DNA from 3 places in the Pseudohongiella sp. genome. Region 2 is predicted to be linked to each of the others. Evidence: predicted binding sites of a transcription regulator. Region 2 holds the regulator's gene; each other region holds the start of a gene.
What was found. The regulator sigma-54, encoded in region 2, starts transcription at its own class of promoters, with help from an activator protein. The targets are predictions, from matches to a motif close to ANTGGCATNNANNTTGCTNT.
Positions count from the first base shown of each region.

Region 1: WD071_RS01150 (flagellar hook-length control protein FliK) is a predicted target of sigma-54. The motif match lies at 2,028-2,047, and genes of this name have one in related genera.
Region 3: glnA (type I glutamate--ammonia ligase) is a predicted target of sigma-54. The motif match lies at 1,677-1,696, and genes of this name have one in related genera.

Region 1 is NZ_JBBDNQ010000006.1:227,750-231,303, forward strand. It holds gene WD071_RS01135 (flagellar assembly protein FliH) at 1-56, shown strand, start outside; partial or broken gene fliI (flagellar protein export ATPase FliI) at 53-1,369, shown strand; gene fliJ (flagellar export protein FliJ) at 1,522-1,968, shown strand; gene WD071_RS01150 (flagellar hook-length control protein FliK) at 2,130-3,554, shown strand, end outside.
Region 2 is NZ_JBBDNQ010000034.1:95,787-99,340, reverse strand. It holds gene rapZ (RNase adapter RapZ) at 1-297, opposite strand, end outside; gene ptsN (PTS IIA-like nitrogen regulatory protein PtsN) at 379-846, opposite strand; gene WD071_RS12700 (RNA polymerase factor sigma-54) at 927-2,477, opposite strand; gene lptB (LPS export ABC transporter ATP-binding protein) at 2,732-3,457, opposite strand; gene WD071_RS12690 (LptA/OstA family protein) at 3,457-3,554, opposite strand, start outside.
Region 3 is NZ_JBBDNQ010000042.1:23,398-26,951, reverse strand. It holds gene WD071_RS15155 (HupE/UreJ family protein) at 1-4, shown strand, start outside; gene thiI (tRNA uracil 4-sulfurtransferase ThiI) at 1-1,457, opposite strand, end outside; gene glnA (type I glutamate--ammonia ligase) at 1,900-3,309, shown strand.

The DNA.
Region 1 (3,554 bases), on a different contig from region 2:
ACGATGATGCGGGCAGCGATGCAAATCAACAACCTCCGACAGAAGACAAACCATGACAGCCCGACAGAGCCTTGCACAACGGCTGCGCCGCTATCAGCCGACAAAACACCTGACAGTCAGTCCCGTTATCGTGGGCAAGTTGACACGTGTTGTGGGATTAACGCTGGAAGCAGTCGGTTGTAATGTGTCGCTGGGTAGCCGCTGCCTGGTCAGCCACAGTAGTGGCAAGGAAATCGAGGCAGAGGTTGTTGGTTTTGACGGGCCACGTATCTTCCTGATGCCATTGTACAGTGTGGAAGGCTTGCAGCCTGGCGCGCGCGTGGTGCCTGCGCCCAGCGTACAGCGGCTCTGGGTGGGCGACGGTTTGCTGGGCAGGGTGCTGAATGGTTTCGGCGAACCTATCGACGGCAAAGGTCCGGTTTCGATACAGAGTTGCAGTGAAGCAAAACCCGTGCGAGCGATCAATCCCCTGAAACGACAGCCGATACGTGAGACTCTGGACGTAGGCATTACTGCGATAAACGGGTTGCTGACGGTGGGCCGGGGACAACGTATCGGTTTGTTTGCCGGCAGCGGTGTCGGTAAAAGTGTGTTGCTGGGGATGATGACACGGTTCACTGAAGCTGACGTGATCGTGGTCGGCCTGATCGGGGAGCGTGGCCGCGAGGTTAAAGAATTCATTGATGAGATTCTGGCCGAAGAAGGTCTGGCCAGATCAGTGGTTGTGGCGTCGCCGGCTGACGATTCGCCTTTGATGCGTTTGCGCGCGGCCATGATTACGACCCGCATCGCGGAGGGGTTTCGTGACCAGGGCAAAGATGTATTGATGCTGATGGATTCGTTGACGCGTTATGCCATGGCGCAACGTGAAATCGCATTGGCAATCGGAGAACCTCCCGCAACCAAAGGCTACCCGCCATCGGTATTCGCACGCATTCCGCAATTGGTGGAGCGTGCCGGCAACGCCGACAGCGGCGAGGGTACCATTACGGCATTTTATACAGTCCTGACCGAAGGTGATGATCAGCAGGATCCGGTTGCCGATTCGGCGCGAGCAATTCTCGATGGGCACATCGTATTGTCGCGGACATTGGCCGAGCAGGGCCATTATCCGGCTATTGATATCGAAGCGTCCATCAGTCGTGTGATGCCGGCAGTAGTCAGTGCCGACCACCTGGCCAAAGCCCAGTTGTTTAAACGGGTGTATTCGCGTTATCAGCAGAATCGTGATCTGATCAGCGTTGGTGCCTACACCACGGGAGCAGACAAGGATATTGACTTTGCCATCGAACGAATGCCGCACCTGCGTCAATTTTTGCAGCAGGGATTGACCGAGAATGTTGGCATGATCGACGCTGTACAGCGTTTGGGTAAAGCTATCTCACCCGCCCCGGGGCGTTCACTTCCGGGGGCAGGCACCGGCGCTGCAGGCCCTGGCAATGTTACTCAACTGCAACCGCGAACGACCCTGGGTGGCAGTGACAGACCCGGTCAGCCTGACAAGCAATCAGGCAATGCCTCTTGAATCGCGTCAAGCGTATGCAGCCGGTACTGCGTCTGGCCGGGCTCGAGGCAGACAAGGCGGGTCGGGCATTGGCCATGATGCAGCAGCGTGTTCAGGCTGAGGAAAACAAGTTGTCCCAGTTGTACGCCTATCAACAGGAATACAGGAATCAGATGCAGGTGTCCGGTCAGGCGGGCATGACGGTCGACCGCTTGCGGCTGTTTGATGGTTTCCATCAGCAACTGGATCGCGCAATCAACCACCAGCGAGAACTTATTGAGCACATGCAAAAGGATCAGGAGCGGGTACGCGAGCACTGGCGCAAACTTGATATCCGCCACAAGAGCCTGGAGAAAATGCTCGAACGGCTACAGCGTGATGCTGATGTTCAAACGGCACGGAATGAGCAACGCAATCATGATGAGTTTGCCCGTCGTCGCTCGTCTGACTCCGGCTGGTCCTGATGCTGCTCCAACCCCCCTCCGTGCTCGCGCGTATACGCATCGACGCTGCCCCTGATCAATCTGGCAGGTTTCTTGCTAAGTCCCTTACTGAGTAGATTGTAAAGCCACCGTTCATTGCCGTGTGGGTACTGACTTGTGGCAATCAAGCAGAGGGATGGGACATGTTGGTAACTGTTGATTTGATGTCAATTGTTGGCGCCGCATCGCCGGCGGCGAAGACGCGTGGGGCTGGTGACTCCGATGCCGGGGCATTGGGCTCCTGGCTGCTTGCCGCAGATGCCAGTTCAGCATCGTCTGATGGCAAGGATATGATAAACAAGCTTTTTATGTCCTACGCCAGTGATGGCAAGGCCGACCCTGAAGGCCGCTTTGCCGCGGATTTGAGAGCCCTGTTAAGCGCTCACGGGGTGTCGTTACCCCCAGAACAGTCGCTGTTGTCACTGCCGTCAGGTGCTGCGGTGCCAGAGCTGGACGGCGCCCTGGGCGAGCAATTGGGGTGGAGCGTTGATGAGCTGCTGCAGATGTCTCCGGGTGCACTGGCGAGCGGAAATAGTTTGCCTCTGGATGACCAAAGCTTGCCGTCCGCGCTGAGTAACTGGCTGGCGGCGCTGTCGATGCCGGCGGGGGAATCCCCGGCGGGTGTTGCAGAGGGCCTGACTCCGGCTAACAGTTCCGTCGCGCAATTGCTGGGTGGCAGCGGCACGCCTGGCCAGCCTGGTAAGCCAGGCGGGGCACTGACACCGGCAGGCGGACCGATCGTTGAATCAACAGCGCTTGGTGGCGCCCTTGTTCAAGGCGCTGCCCTAAGTGCTTTGTCACCACCCGTCGGTGGAGCGCCTGTGCCGGGAATGATGGCCGCAGCAAAAGGTGATTCAGTTGCGGCGCTGGCGACTGATGTCAGCATGAATGCGCCCGATCCGGACGCAGAACACGATGCCTTGATGCTCCGGTCCCCGGTGCCCGCAGACACAAACCGACAGACCTCGGAAACAGCACTGGCGAGCCTGCCGGGCAGTCAGAAAGTTGCGTCAGAAGTAGCCAATGTCAGCGCTTTTCGCTCAATTCAATTCAATCAATCGGGCAGCGCCACTGATGATGGTCAACCCATGTCGGCTGACATATTAAAGACCAGTGCGCCACTGGAACGTAATCAGGCGATAGCCAGCCAACTGAGCGCATCGTTGTTGTCGGGCATCAGTGCTGAAAACCCGGCAAGCCCGAATGCCGTTTCAGGTCAGGCTGCCAACGCGGCTCTGAATGCAGCCACGGCTGACGATGGCACTTTGTTTAACAGAGCTGATCAACGAATGTTTGCCACCGAAAACGCGCAGCAGGCGCAATCACAGGCGGCCCAGCAGTCAGCCACCCGGACTGCCGATGGCCTGCCCAGATTCACCATGGATACCGCCTTTGGGCAGCAAGGCTGGTCAGACAGCCTGGGCAGACAACTATTGGTGATGAGCAGTCAGGGCATCACTTCTGCGCAGATCCGCCTGGATCCGCCAGAACTCGGTAGTTTGACGGTCAAGATTCAGATGTCTGCCGATCAACAGACCAACGTCAGTTTTGTCAGTCAACACGCCACA
Region 2 (3,554 bases):
ACGCTTGATCAGGGTCGGGCTGTTGGCATCCAGAAAAATGATTTCAGTGTCAATTTTCGAAACCTGAAGTTCGCCAATTATCTGCGGTACTTTTTTAAGATCATCAGGTAAATTGCGCGCGTCAATACTGACCGCTACCCTGGGCAGGGCAACGGTTTCGCTCGATATCCGACTGACAAAAGCCGGCAACAGGCTCGCCGGCAAATTGTCGATACAATAATAGCCATGATCTTCCAGCATGTTTAGCGCGGTGCTTTTGCCGGAACCGGAGCGGCCGCTAACGATCAGGAGTCTCACAATTGGTCGCCTGTCTCATTTGGATCTGGGTTGAGTTTGGGTGTATGTCACGCTGCTGATCGTACCGGCAGGCGTCAGCGGTCAGTCTTGCGGCTGCTCGCTGAACCGTATCGCGGTCTGGTAAAGCTCACTGTTGTTTTTGGCATCACGCAAGGCCTGGCAAAACGCTTCCTGATGGAACAGTCGCGCCAGCCCGCTCAGGACACGCAAATGCTCATCAGTTTCCTCCGCCGGCACAATCAGCACAAACAACAGGTCTACCTGCTGTGAGTCAATGGCATCAAAGTCGATGCCCTCATCCAGTTTGACCAGTGTGCCTATAATCCGGGTGCATTCCTGTACGCGACAGTGAGGTATTGCTATGCCATTGCCTATGCCGGTGCTGCCCAGTTGTTCGCGCGCCAGCAATGCGTTGTAGATAGCGTCTGCCGACAGGCTGCTGGCGCTGCCCGCGATATGCTCACTGACGGTCGTGAGAAAGCGTTTTTTGCTGACGCCCGGCATATCACAGACGGTGCGTTCAGGGCTCAGGATTTTGCTCAGTTGCATCAGGTTTTCCTAGTCTTCCGATGGTTGCCATTCTAGAACCTTGGTCTGCCGCTGGCAATGCATCAACGCTCAGTCCGGGGCTAGACAAGCCTTTTTCGTTCGTTGGAAGGCGGAATGGACAGGGATTCCCGGTATTTCGCAATTGTTCGCCGGGCAACGTTGATACCCTGGTCTTCCAGCAACTGCGTGATTTTACTGTCGCTCAACGGCTTGCGGGGGTTCTCCGCCACCACCAGCTTCCTGATCAGGGCGCGAATGGCGGTTGACGAACATTCGCCCCCGCCAGCGGTGCTGACGTGGCTGGAAAAGAAATACTTTAATTCGAAGATTCCGCGCGGTGTGTGCATGTACTTCTGCGTGGTGACCCGGGATATCGTTGATTCGTGCATCTCGACGGCTTCCGCGATATCGTGCAATACCAGCGGTTTCATGGCTTCCTCGCCTTTTTCCAGAAAGCCCTGCTGATGCTCGACAATCCGGCTGGCAACCTTCAGCAGCGTCTCGTTGCGGCTTTGCAGGCTTTTCAGAAACCAGCGAGCTTCCTGCAGGTTGTCGCGCAGGTAGTTGTTATCGGTGCTGTTTTCCGAGCGTTTGACCAGTGCTGCGTAATCCGCGTTGATGCGCAGCTTGGGCGCCGTCTCAGGGTTGAGTTCGACACGCCAGCGGCCGCTGCGAGGGTCTTTGCTGACAAACACATCCGGTACGATGTAGGTGGCAGTGGATGGGGCAACATCGGCGCCCGGGCGCGGATCCAGTTTCTCTATGATGGCGATTGCGTCGCGCAACTCGGGCTCTTTCAGACGAGTCAGACGCATGACCTGAGCGTAGTCGCGATTGCCCAGCAGTGACAGGTGGTCTTTAACCAGGATACGGGCATGACGCACGGCATCGGTAACCAGGATGTCCGGAATCTGGTTAAGCTGTATCAGCAGGCATTCGGACAGATCCCGTGCGGCTACACCAACCGGATCAAAGTGCTGCACCCGATGCAACACGGCCAGGACTTCATCCTCTTCTATGTCCAGGTGCTCCTGCAGCCCTTCCTGGATCGATTCAAGGCTGGCGGACAGCTGCCCGTTGGCGTCCACGGCGTCGATGATAGCCATGGCGATAAGTCGGTCAGTGTCCGACATGGTGGTCAGGTTCAGTTGCCAGAGCAAGTGATCCTGCAATGATTCTGACGCTGTGTCGCGGGATTCGAAGTCGTCGTTATCGGGGGCCGGGCTACCACTCGTGTAGCTGTTCTGATAAATATCATCCCAATTGGTGTCAACTGTCAGTTGTTCCGGGATGTTGTCTTCCCAATGCGATTCGTCGCCGCTGGCCTCGTAGGACGCGTCGGAAGAAGACTGTTCGGCAAAGGTGTCACGAACCTCATCTTTTCCGCTGCTGTCCTGTTCTTTGCCACCCTCAGACTGGCTGTTCGATTCGCTGTCGCCGTTATCGTAGCTGGTGTCATTGCCGTCGGTGTCATGGGATTCATCCACCTCCAGCATGGGGTTGGATTCCAGAGCCTGATGAATTTCTTGTTGTAAATCCAGAGTGGATAGCTGCAGGAGCCGGATTGCCTGCTGCAGCTGGGGAGTCATGGTCAGCTGTTGACCAAGCTTTAGCTGTAGCGAAATTTTCATGGCATCAGATACATCGTTGTTGCTCGTTGATAACAGTTGCTCGTTGATAACAGATATTGTGTTGGTCGCGCTCGCAGGCCCTTTTGGGCTCTTGTCGGGCGTTATTGAGGCATGATGGCTCTTCGTGGCCTGTTGCCGCTCTGCGCGCGTCAAGCAAGCATCATGCCGATCTGTGATGAATTTTGCAATATTTTTACCAGGGAAAATTTATGCTATGTCGTGAACCTGGCAGCCAGGCCGCAGGCTGCGCACGGTCAAATACGGAATTTTTCGCCAAGGTAGACGTCACGCACTTTTTGATTGGCCAGTATCTGTTCGGCACTGCCTTCGGCAATGATGCCCCCTTCGCTCACGATATAGGCTTTCTCACAGATATCCAGCGTTTCCCTGACGTTGTGATCAGTCAGCAGAACACCAATGCCGCGCGTTTTCAAGTGTTCGATGATGGATTTGATATCACTGACAGAGATCGGATCGACACCGGCAAAGGGCTCATCCAGCAAGATGAAGCGTGGATCATTGGCCAGTGCGCGCGCGATCTCGGTGCGCCTGCGTTCACCGCCGGACAGGCTCATACCCTTGTTGTGGCGTATGTGGGTGATATGGAACTCCTGAAGCAGGCTCTCCATTTTTTCCAGGCGCTGGGCGGCGTCGAGATCCTTGCGGGTCTGCAGGATCGCCATGATATTGTCTTCAACACTGAGATTGCGAAAAATCGATGAGTCTTGTGGCAGGTAACCAACGCCCAGGCGGGCACGCGAATAAATCGGCAGGCCGGAAAGCTCGGTATCATTCAATTGAATATTGCCGGCGTCAGCCTTGACCAGCCCTACAATCATGTAGAAGCAGGTGGTCTTGCCGGCGCCGTTGGGGCCGAGCAGGCCTACAATCTGGCCGCTGTTGACGCTAATGGACACGTCGCGAACCACTTGGCGGCCCTTGTATGATTTGGCCAGGTGTCTGGCTGCCAGAGTATCCATCAGTTAGGGTTGGTGTCCGTTGTCGGTACTTCTTCTGCCTGTTGTGCGCCGTTCGCTTGCGGTGTCGGGGCCAGTACGGCGTTGCAGGGGCCGGGAG
Region 3 (3,554 bases), on a different contig from region 2:
CTAGGGGGGCGGTAAACACCCACGTTGTCATGCCCGGCATCCTTCAGGTGCGAGGCATGCAGACGACTCATCATGCCCTTGTCACAGTACAGCAGGTAGTGCCGGGAAGCATCCAGGGTCGCAAACCGGGTACTGAGCTGATAAAAAGGCACAACAGCCACATCAAAGTCGTCCGTACTCAAGGGTGATCGCTCCTGTTCAGTGGGGTGCCGGATATCGACCACCACGGCGCCTGCCGGCACCGTGGCCATTTGCTCAGGCTCGACATCCCGATGCTCGATCACCTCAACAACCCGGTCAATCATTTGCACCTCGCGTGCATCTACTGCCGCGCGAAGCAGCGCCGGATCGATTTTTGCCTCTTCCTCAATGACACGATGTGGCCTGGCATTGGTGGTGGGTTTTACCGAAATCACGCCACAGTACTCCGGCACCTGCGCGGAGAACTCTTCCGTGCCAATACGACGCGCCATGTCGATGATGTCCTGTTTATCCGTGACAATGAGCGGCCGCAATATCAGCATGTCAGTCACCTGATCAATGACATTCAGGTTCGGCAGGGTCTGGCTCGCCACCTGTGCCACGCACTCCCCGGTCACCAGCGCCGACAACTTCATTTCGCGCGCCACCGTGTCGGCCGCGCGTATCATCATGCGCTTGAGCACGACCCCCATATGACCACTGTCGACTTTATCGAGGATTTCACTCAACAGCGGCTCGAACGGAACACTGACGAACTTGACCCGGTGCGAGGAACCAAAGCGCATCCACAGGTATAACGCCACCTCTTTTACTGCCAGTTCATGCTCCTTGCCGCCCAGATTAAAAAACAGAAAATGCGTCTGTATACCACGGCGCATGAACAGGTAACTGGACACCGAAGAGTCAAAACCGCCGGAGATCAATGACAACACCGGCTCCTGTGTGCCCATCGGGTAACCGCCCAAACCACGCCACTGCTCCTTGACCACATACAGAATCTGCTGGCGTATCTCCACCCGCACAGTAATATCCGGCCGATTCAGATCGACTTTTGCTGCACCGGTTTCGCGCAGCAGGGCCGCACCAAGGTATCGCTCCAGCTCCATGGAGTTGAAGTCATGATTGCCCTGCCGCTTGCTGCGCACGGCAAAGCTGCGGCCTTGCAGACGATCACGATAAAACGGCAGTATTTCCGCCACAATGCCGTCAAAATCAGGCAATGGCTGTTTGCTGACCTGACTGATAAGGGAAATGCCTGAGGTATTGCGCAGAATATCAACGACCTGATCGACAAGAATTTTGTCATCGCTGACGGTTTCCACTTCCAGAAGATCCCAGTCACCGGTTACACTGATGTTCGCATTCAGACGGCCGAGCATAATCCGCAGATTCCTCCGTAGCGCCTTGATCTGACGTTGGCGCACGGGACGCGTTTTGATGGTAATTTCGGGGAAAAAGCGGATAACGAATAACATTGCTGCTGACCTTGTGTACAACGTGTGTGGCAAGCCCGATGAGACTGGCAGGCATGATTTTCCGAGCCGGGATTGGGGCTGGCGCATCAAAACAGGGCATTATGCACCATTTATGTGCGAGCGCCTGAATTATGCTTTATATTGGTGCGTTTTTGCGCATCGCCCGATGCTAAGCCGACGGTCGACTCCTGATATACAGGGCTCCTGGCAGTTGTGAACGATGGCATATATCTTGCTCATTCTCAGCTACTCGGGCATGGTACGCGTACGCCATTATAATGCCGAATGCCCAGCTTGTTGAGTGCCATGAGGATAAAGTGAGTGGCACACGATCGACATAGAAGAAATGAACACTGAGCAACGACCGCGAATTGTGGTCGTATCAGATTATAAACTGTGACTTTAACCGTCACCCAATTCTCGATCACACGGAGGATCAGGAATGTCTGAGAAGACTTTAAACTTAATCAAAGAGAACGATGCCAAGTGGGTTGACTTGCGCTTTACCGATACCAAGGGTAAAGAGCAGCATGTGACCTTCCCTGCAGCCGTTGTTAACGAAGGCTTCATGGATGGCGTCATGTTCGACGGCTCCTCAGTAGCCGGCTGGAAAGGCATCAACGAATCAGACATGATCCTGAAGCCTGACGACACCACAGCTGTGCTGGATCCGTTTGCTGACGAAGTGCAGGTAAACCTGCGCTGCGACATCATCGAACCACGCACCATGCAGGGTTACAACCGTGACCCGCGCTCCGTGGCGCGTCGTGCTGAAGAATACCTGAAGTCGACCGGTATCGGCGACGAGGCGTTTTTTGGCCCTGAGCCAGAGTTTTTTGTGTTTGACGAAGTCAAATGGAATATCGCAATGGACGGCGCCTTCTTCAAGATCGGCAGCGAAGAAGCGGCCTGGTCGTCAGGCAAGAGCATTGACGGCGGCAACATGGGCCACCGCCCGAAAGTCAAAGGTGGTTACTTCCCCGTGCCTCCGGTTGATTCCCTGAGCGACCTGCGCGGCGCCATGTGCGACACCATGGAAGCCATGGGCCTTGAAATCGAGCTGCATCACCACGAAGTGGGCAACGCAGGTCAGTGCGAAATCGGCACCAAGTTCAACTCTCTGGTATACAAGGCCGATGAAGTTCAGATCCTGAAATACTGCGTACTGAATACCGCACATGCTTTTGGCAAAACGGCAACGTTCATGCCCAAACCGCTGGTTGGTGATAACGGTTCAGGCATGCACGTTCATATGTCCATTTCCAAAGATGGCAAAAACATGTTTGCCGGCGACGGCTATGCCGGCCTGTCTGAGACTGCCCTGTTCTACATCGGCGGTATCATCAAGCACGCCAAGGCACTGAATGCGTTCGGCAACGCCTCTACCAACAGCTACAAGCGTCTGGTCAAGGGCTTCGAGGCACCAACACTACTGGCCTATTCATCACGCAACCGTTCAGCTTCCATTCGTATTCCGTACATTCTGGGCGGCAATCCGAAGGCCGTTCGAATCGAAGTGCGTTTTGGTGACTGTACTGCCAACCCTTACCTGTACTTTGCGGCCCTGCTGATGGCCGGCCTGGACGGTATCAAGAACAAGATCCACCCTGGCGACCCTGCCAGCAAAGATCTGTACGACCTGGAGCCGGAAGAAGAAGCGGAAATTCCAAAGGTCTGCTACTCACTGGATCAGGCTCTGGAAGCACTGGACCAGGATCGCGACTTCCTCAAGCAGGGCGGCGTATTCTGCGACGATCTGATCGACGGCTACATCGCGCTCAAGCAACAGGACTGCACACGCCTGAACGCAGCTGCTCACCCCGTTGAGTTTGATATGTACTACAGCTGCTGATCATTGCAGATGCAGTAAAAAAAGCGCCTGCCGAAGTTTTCGGCAGGCGCTTTTTTTTGCGCCACAGTAGCCCATATTGACAACAAAAATTGTCTTGCGCACTATATTGGTGCATTGATCTGAACCCTGCCCGACCCGAGCCCTCACCGCTCGGCACAGCAACCAGCCCAAACGCGCCAAAAAAGGACATCAATCACGCCATGCTCCCCAATGAACCGGTTGGCCGAAGATGGTTTGTTTATTGC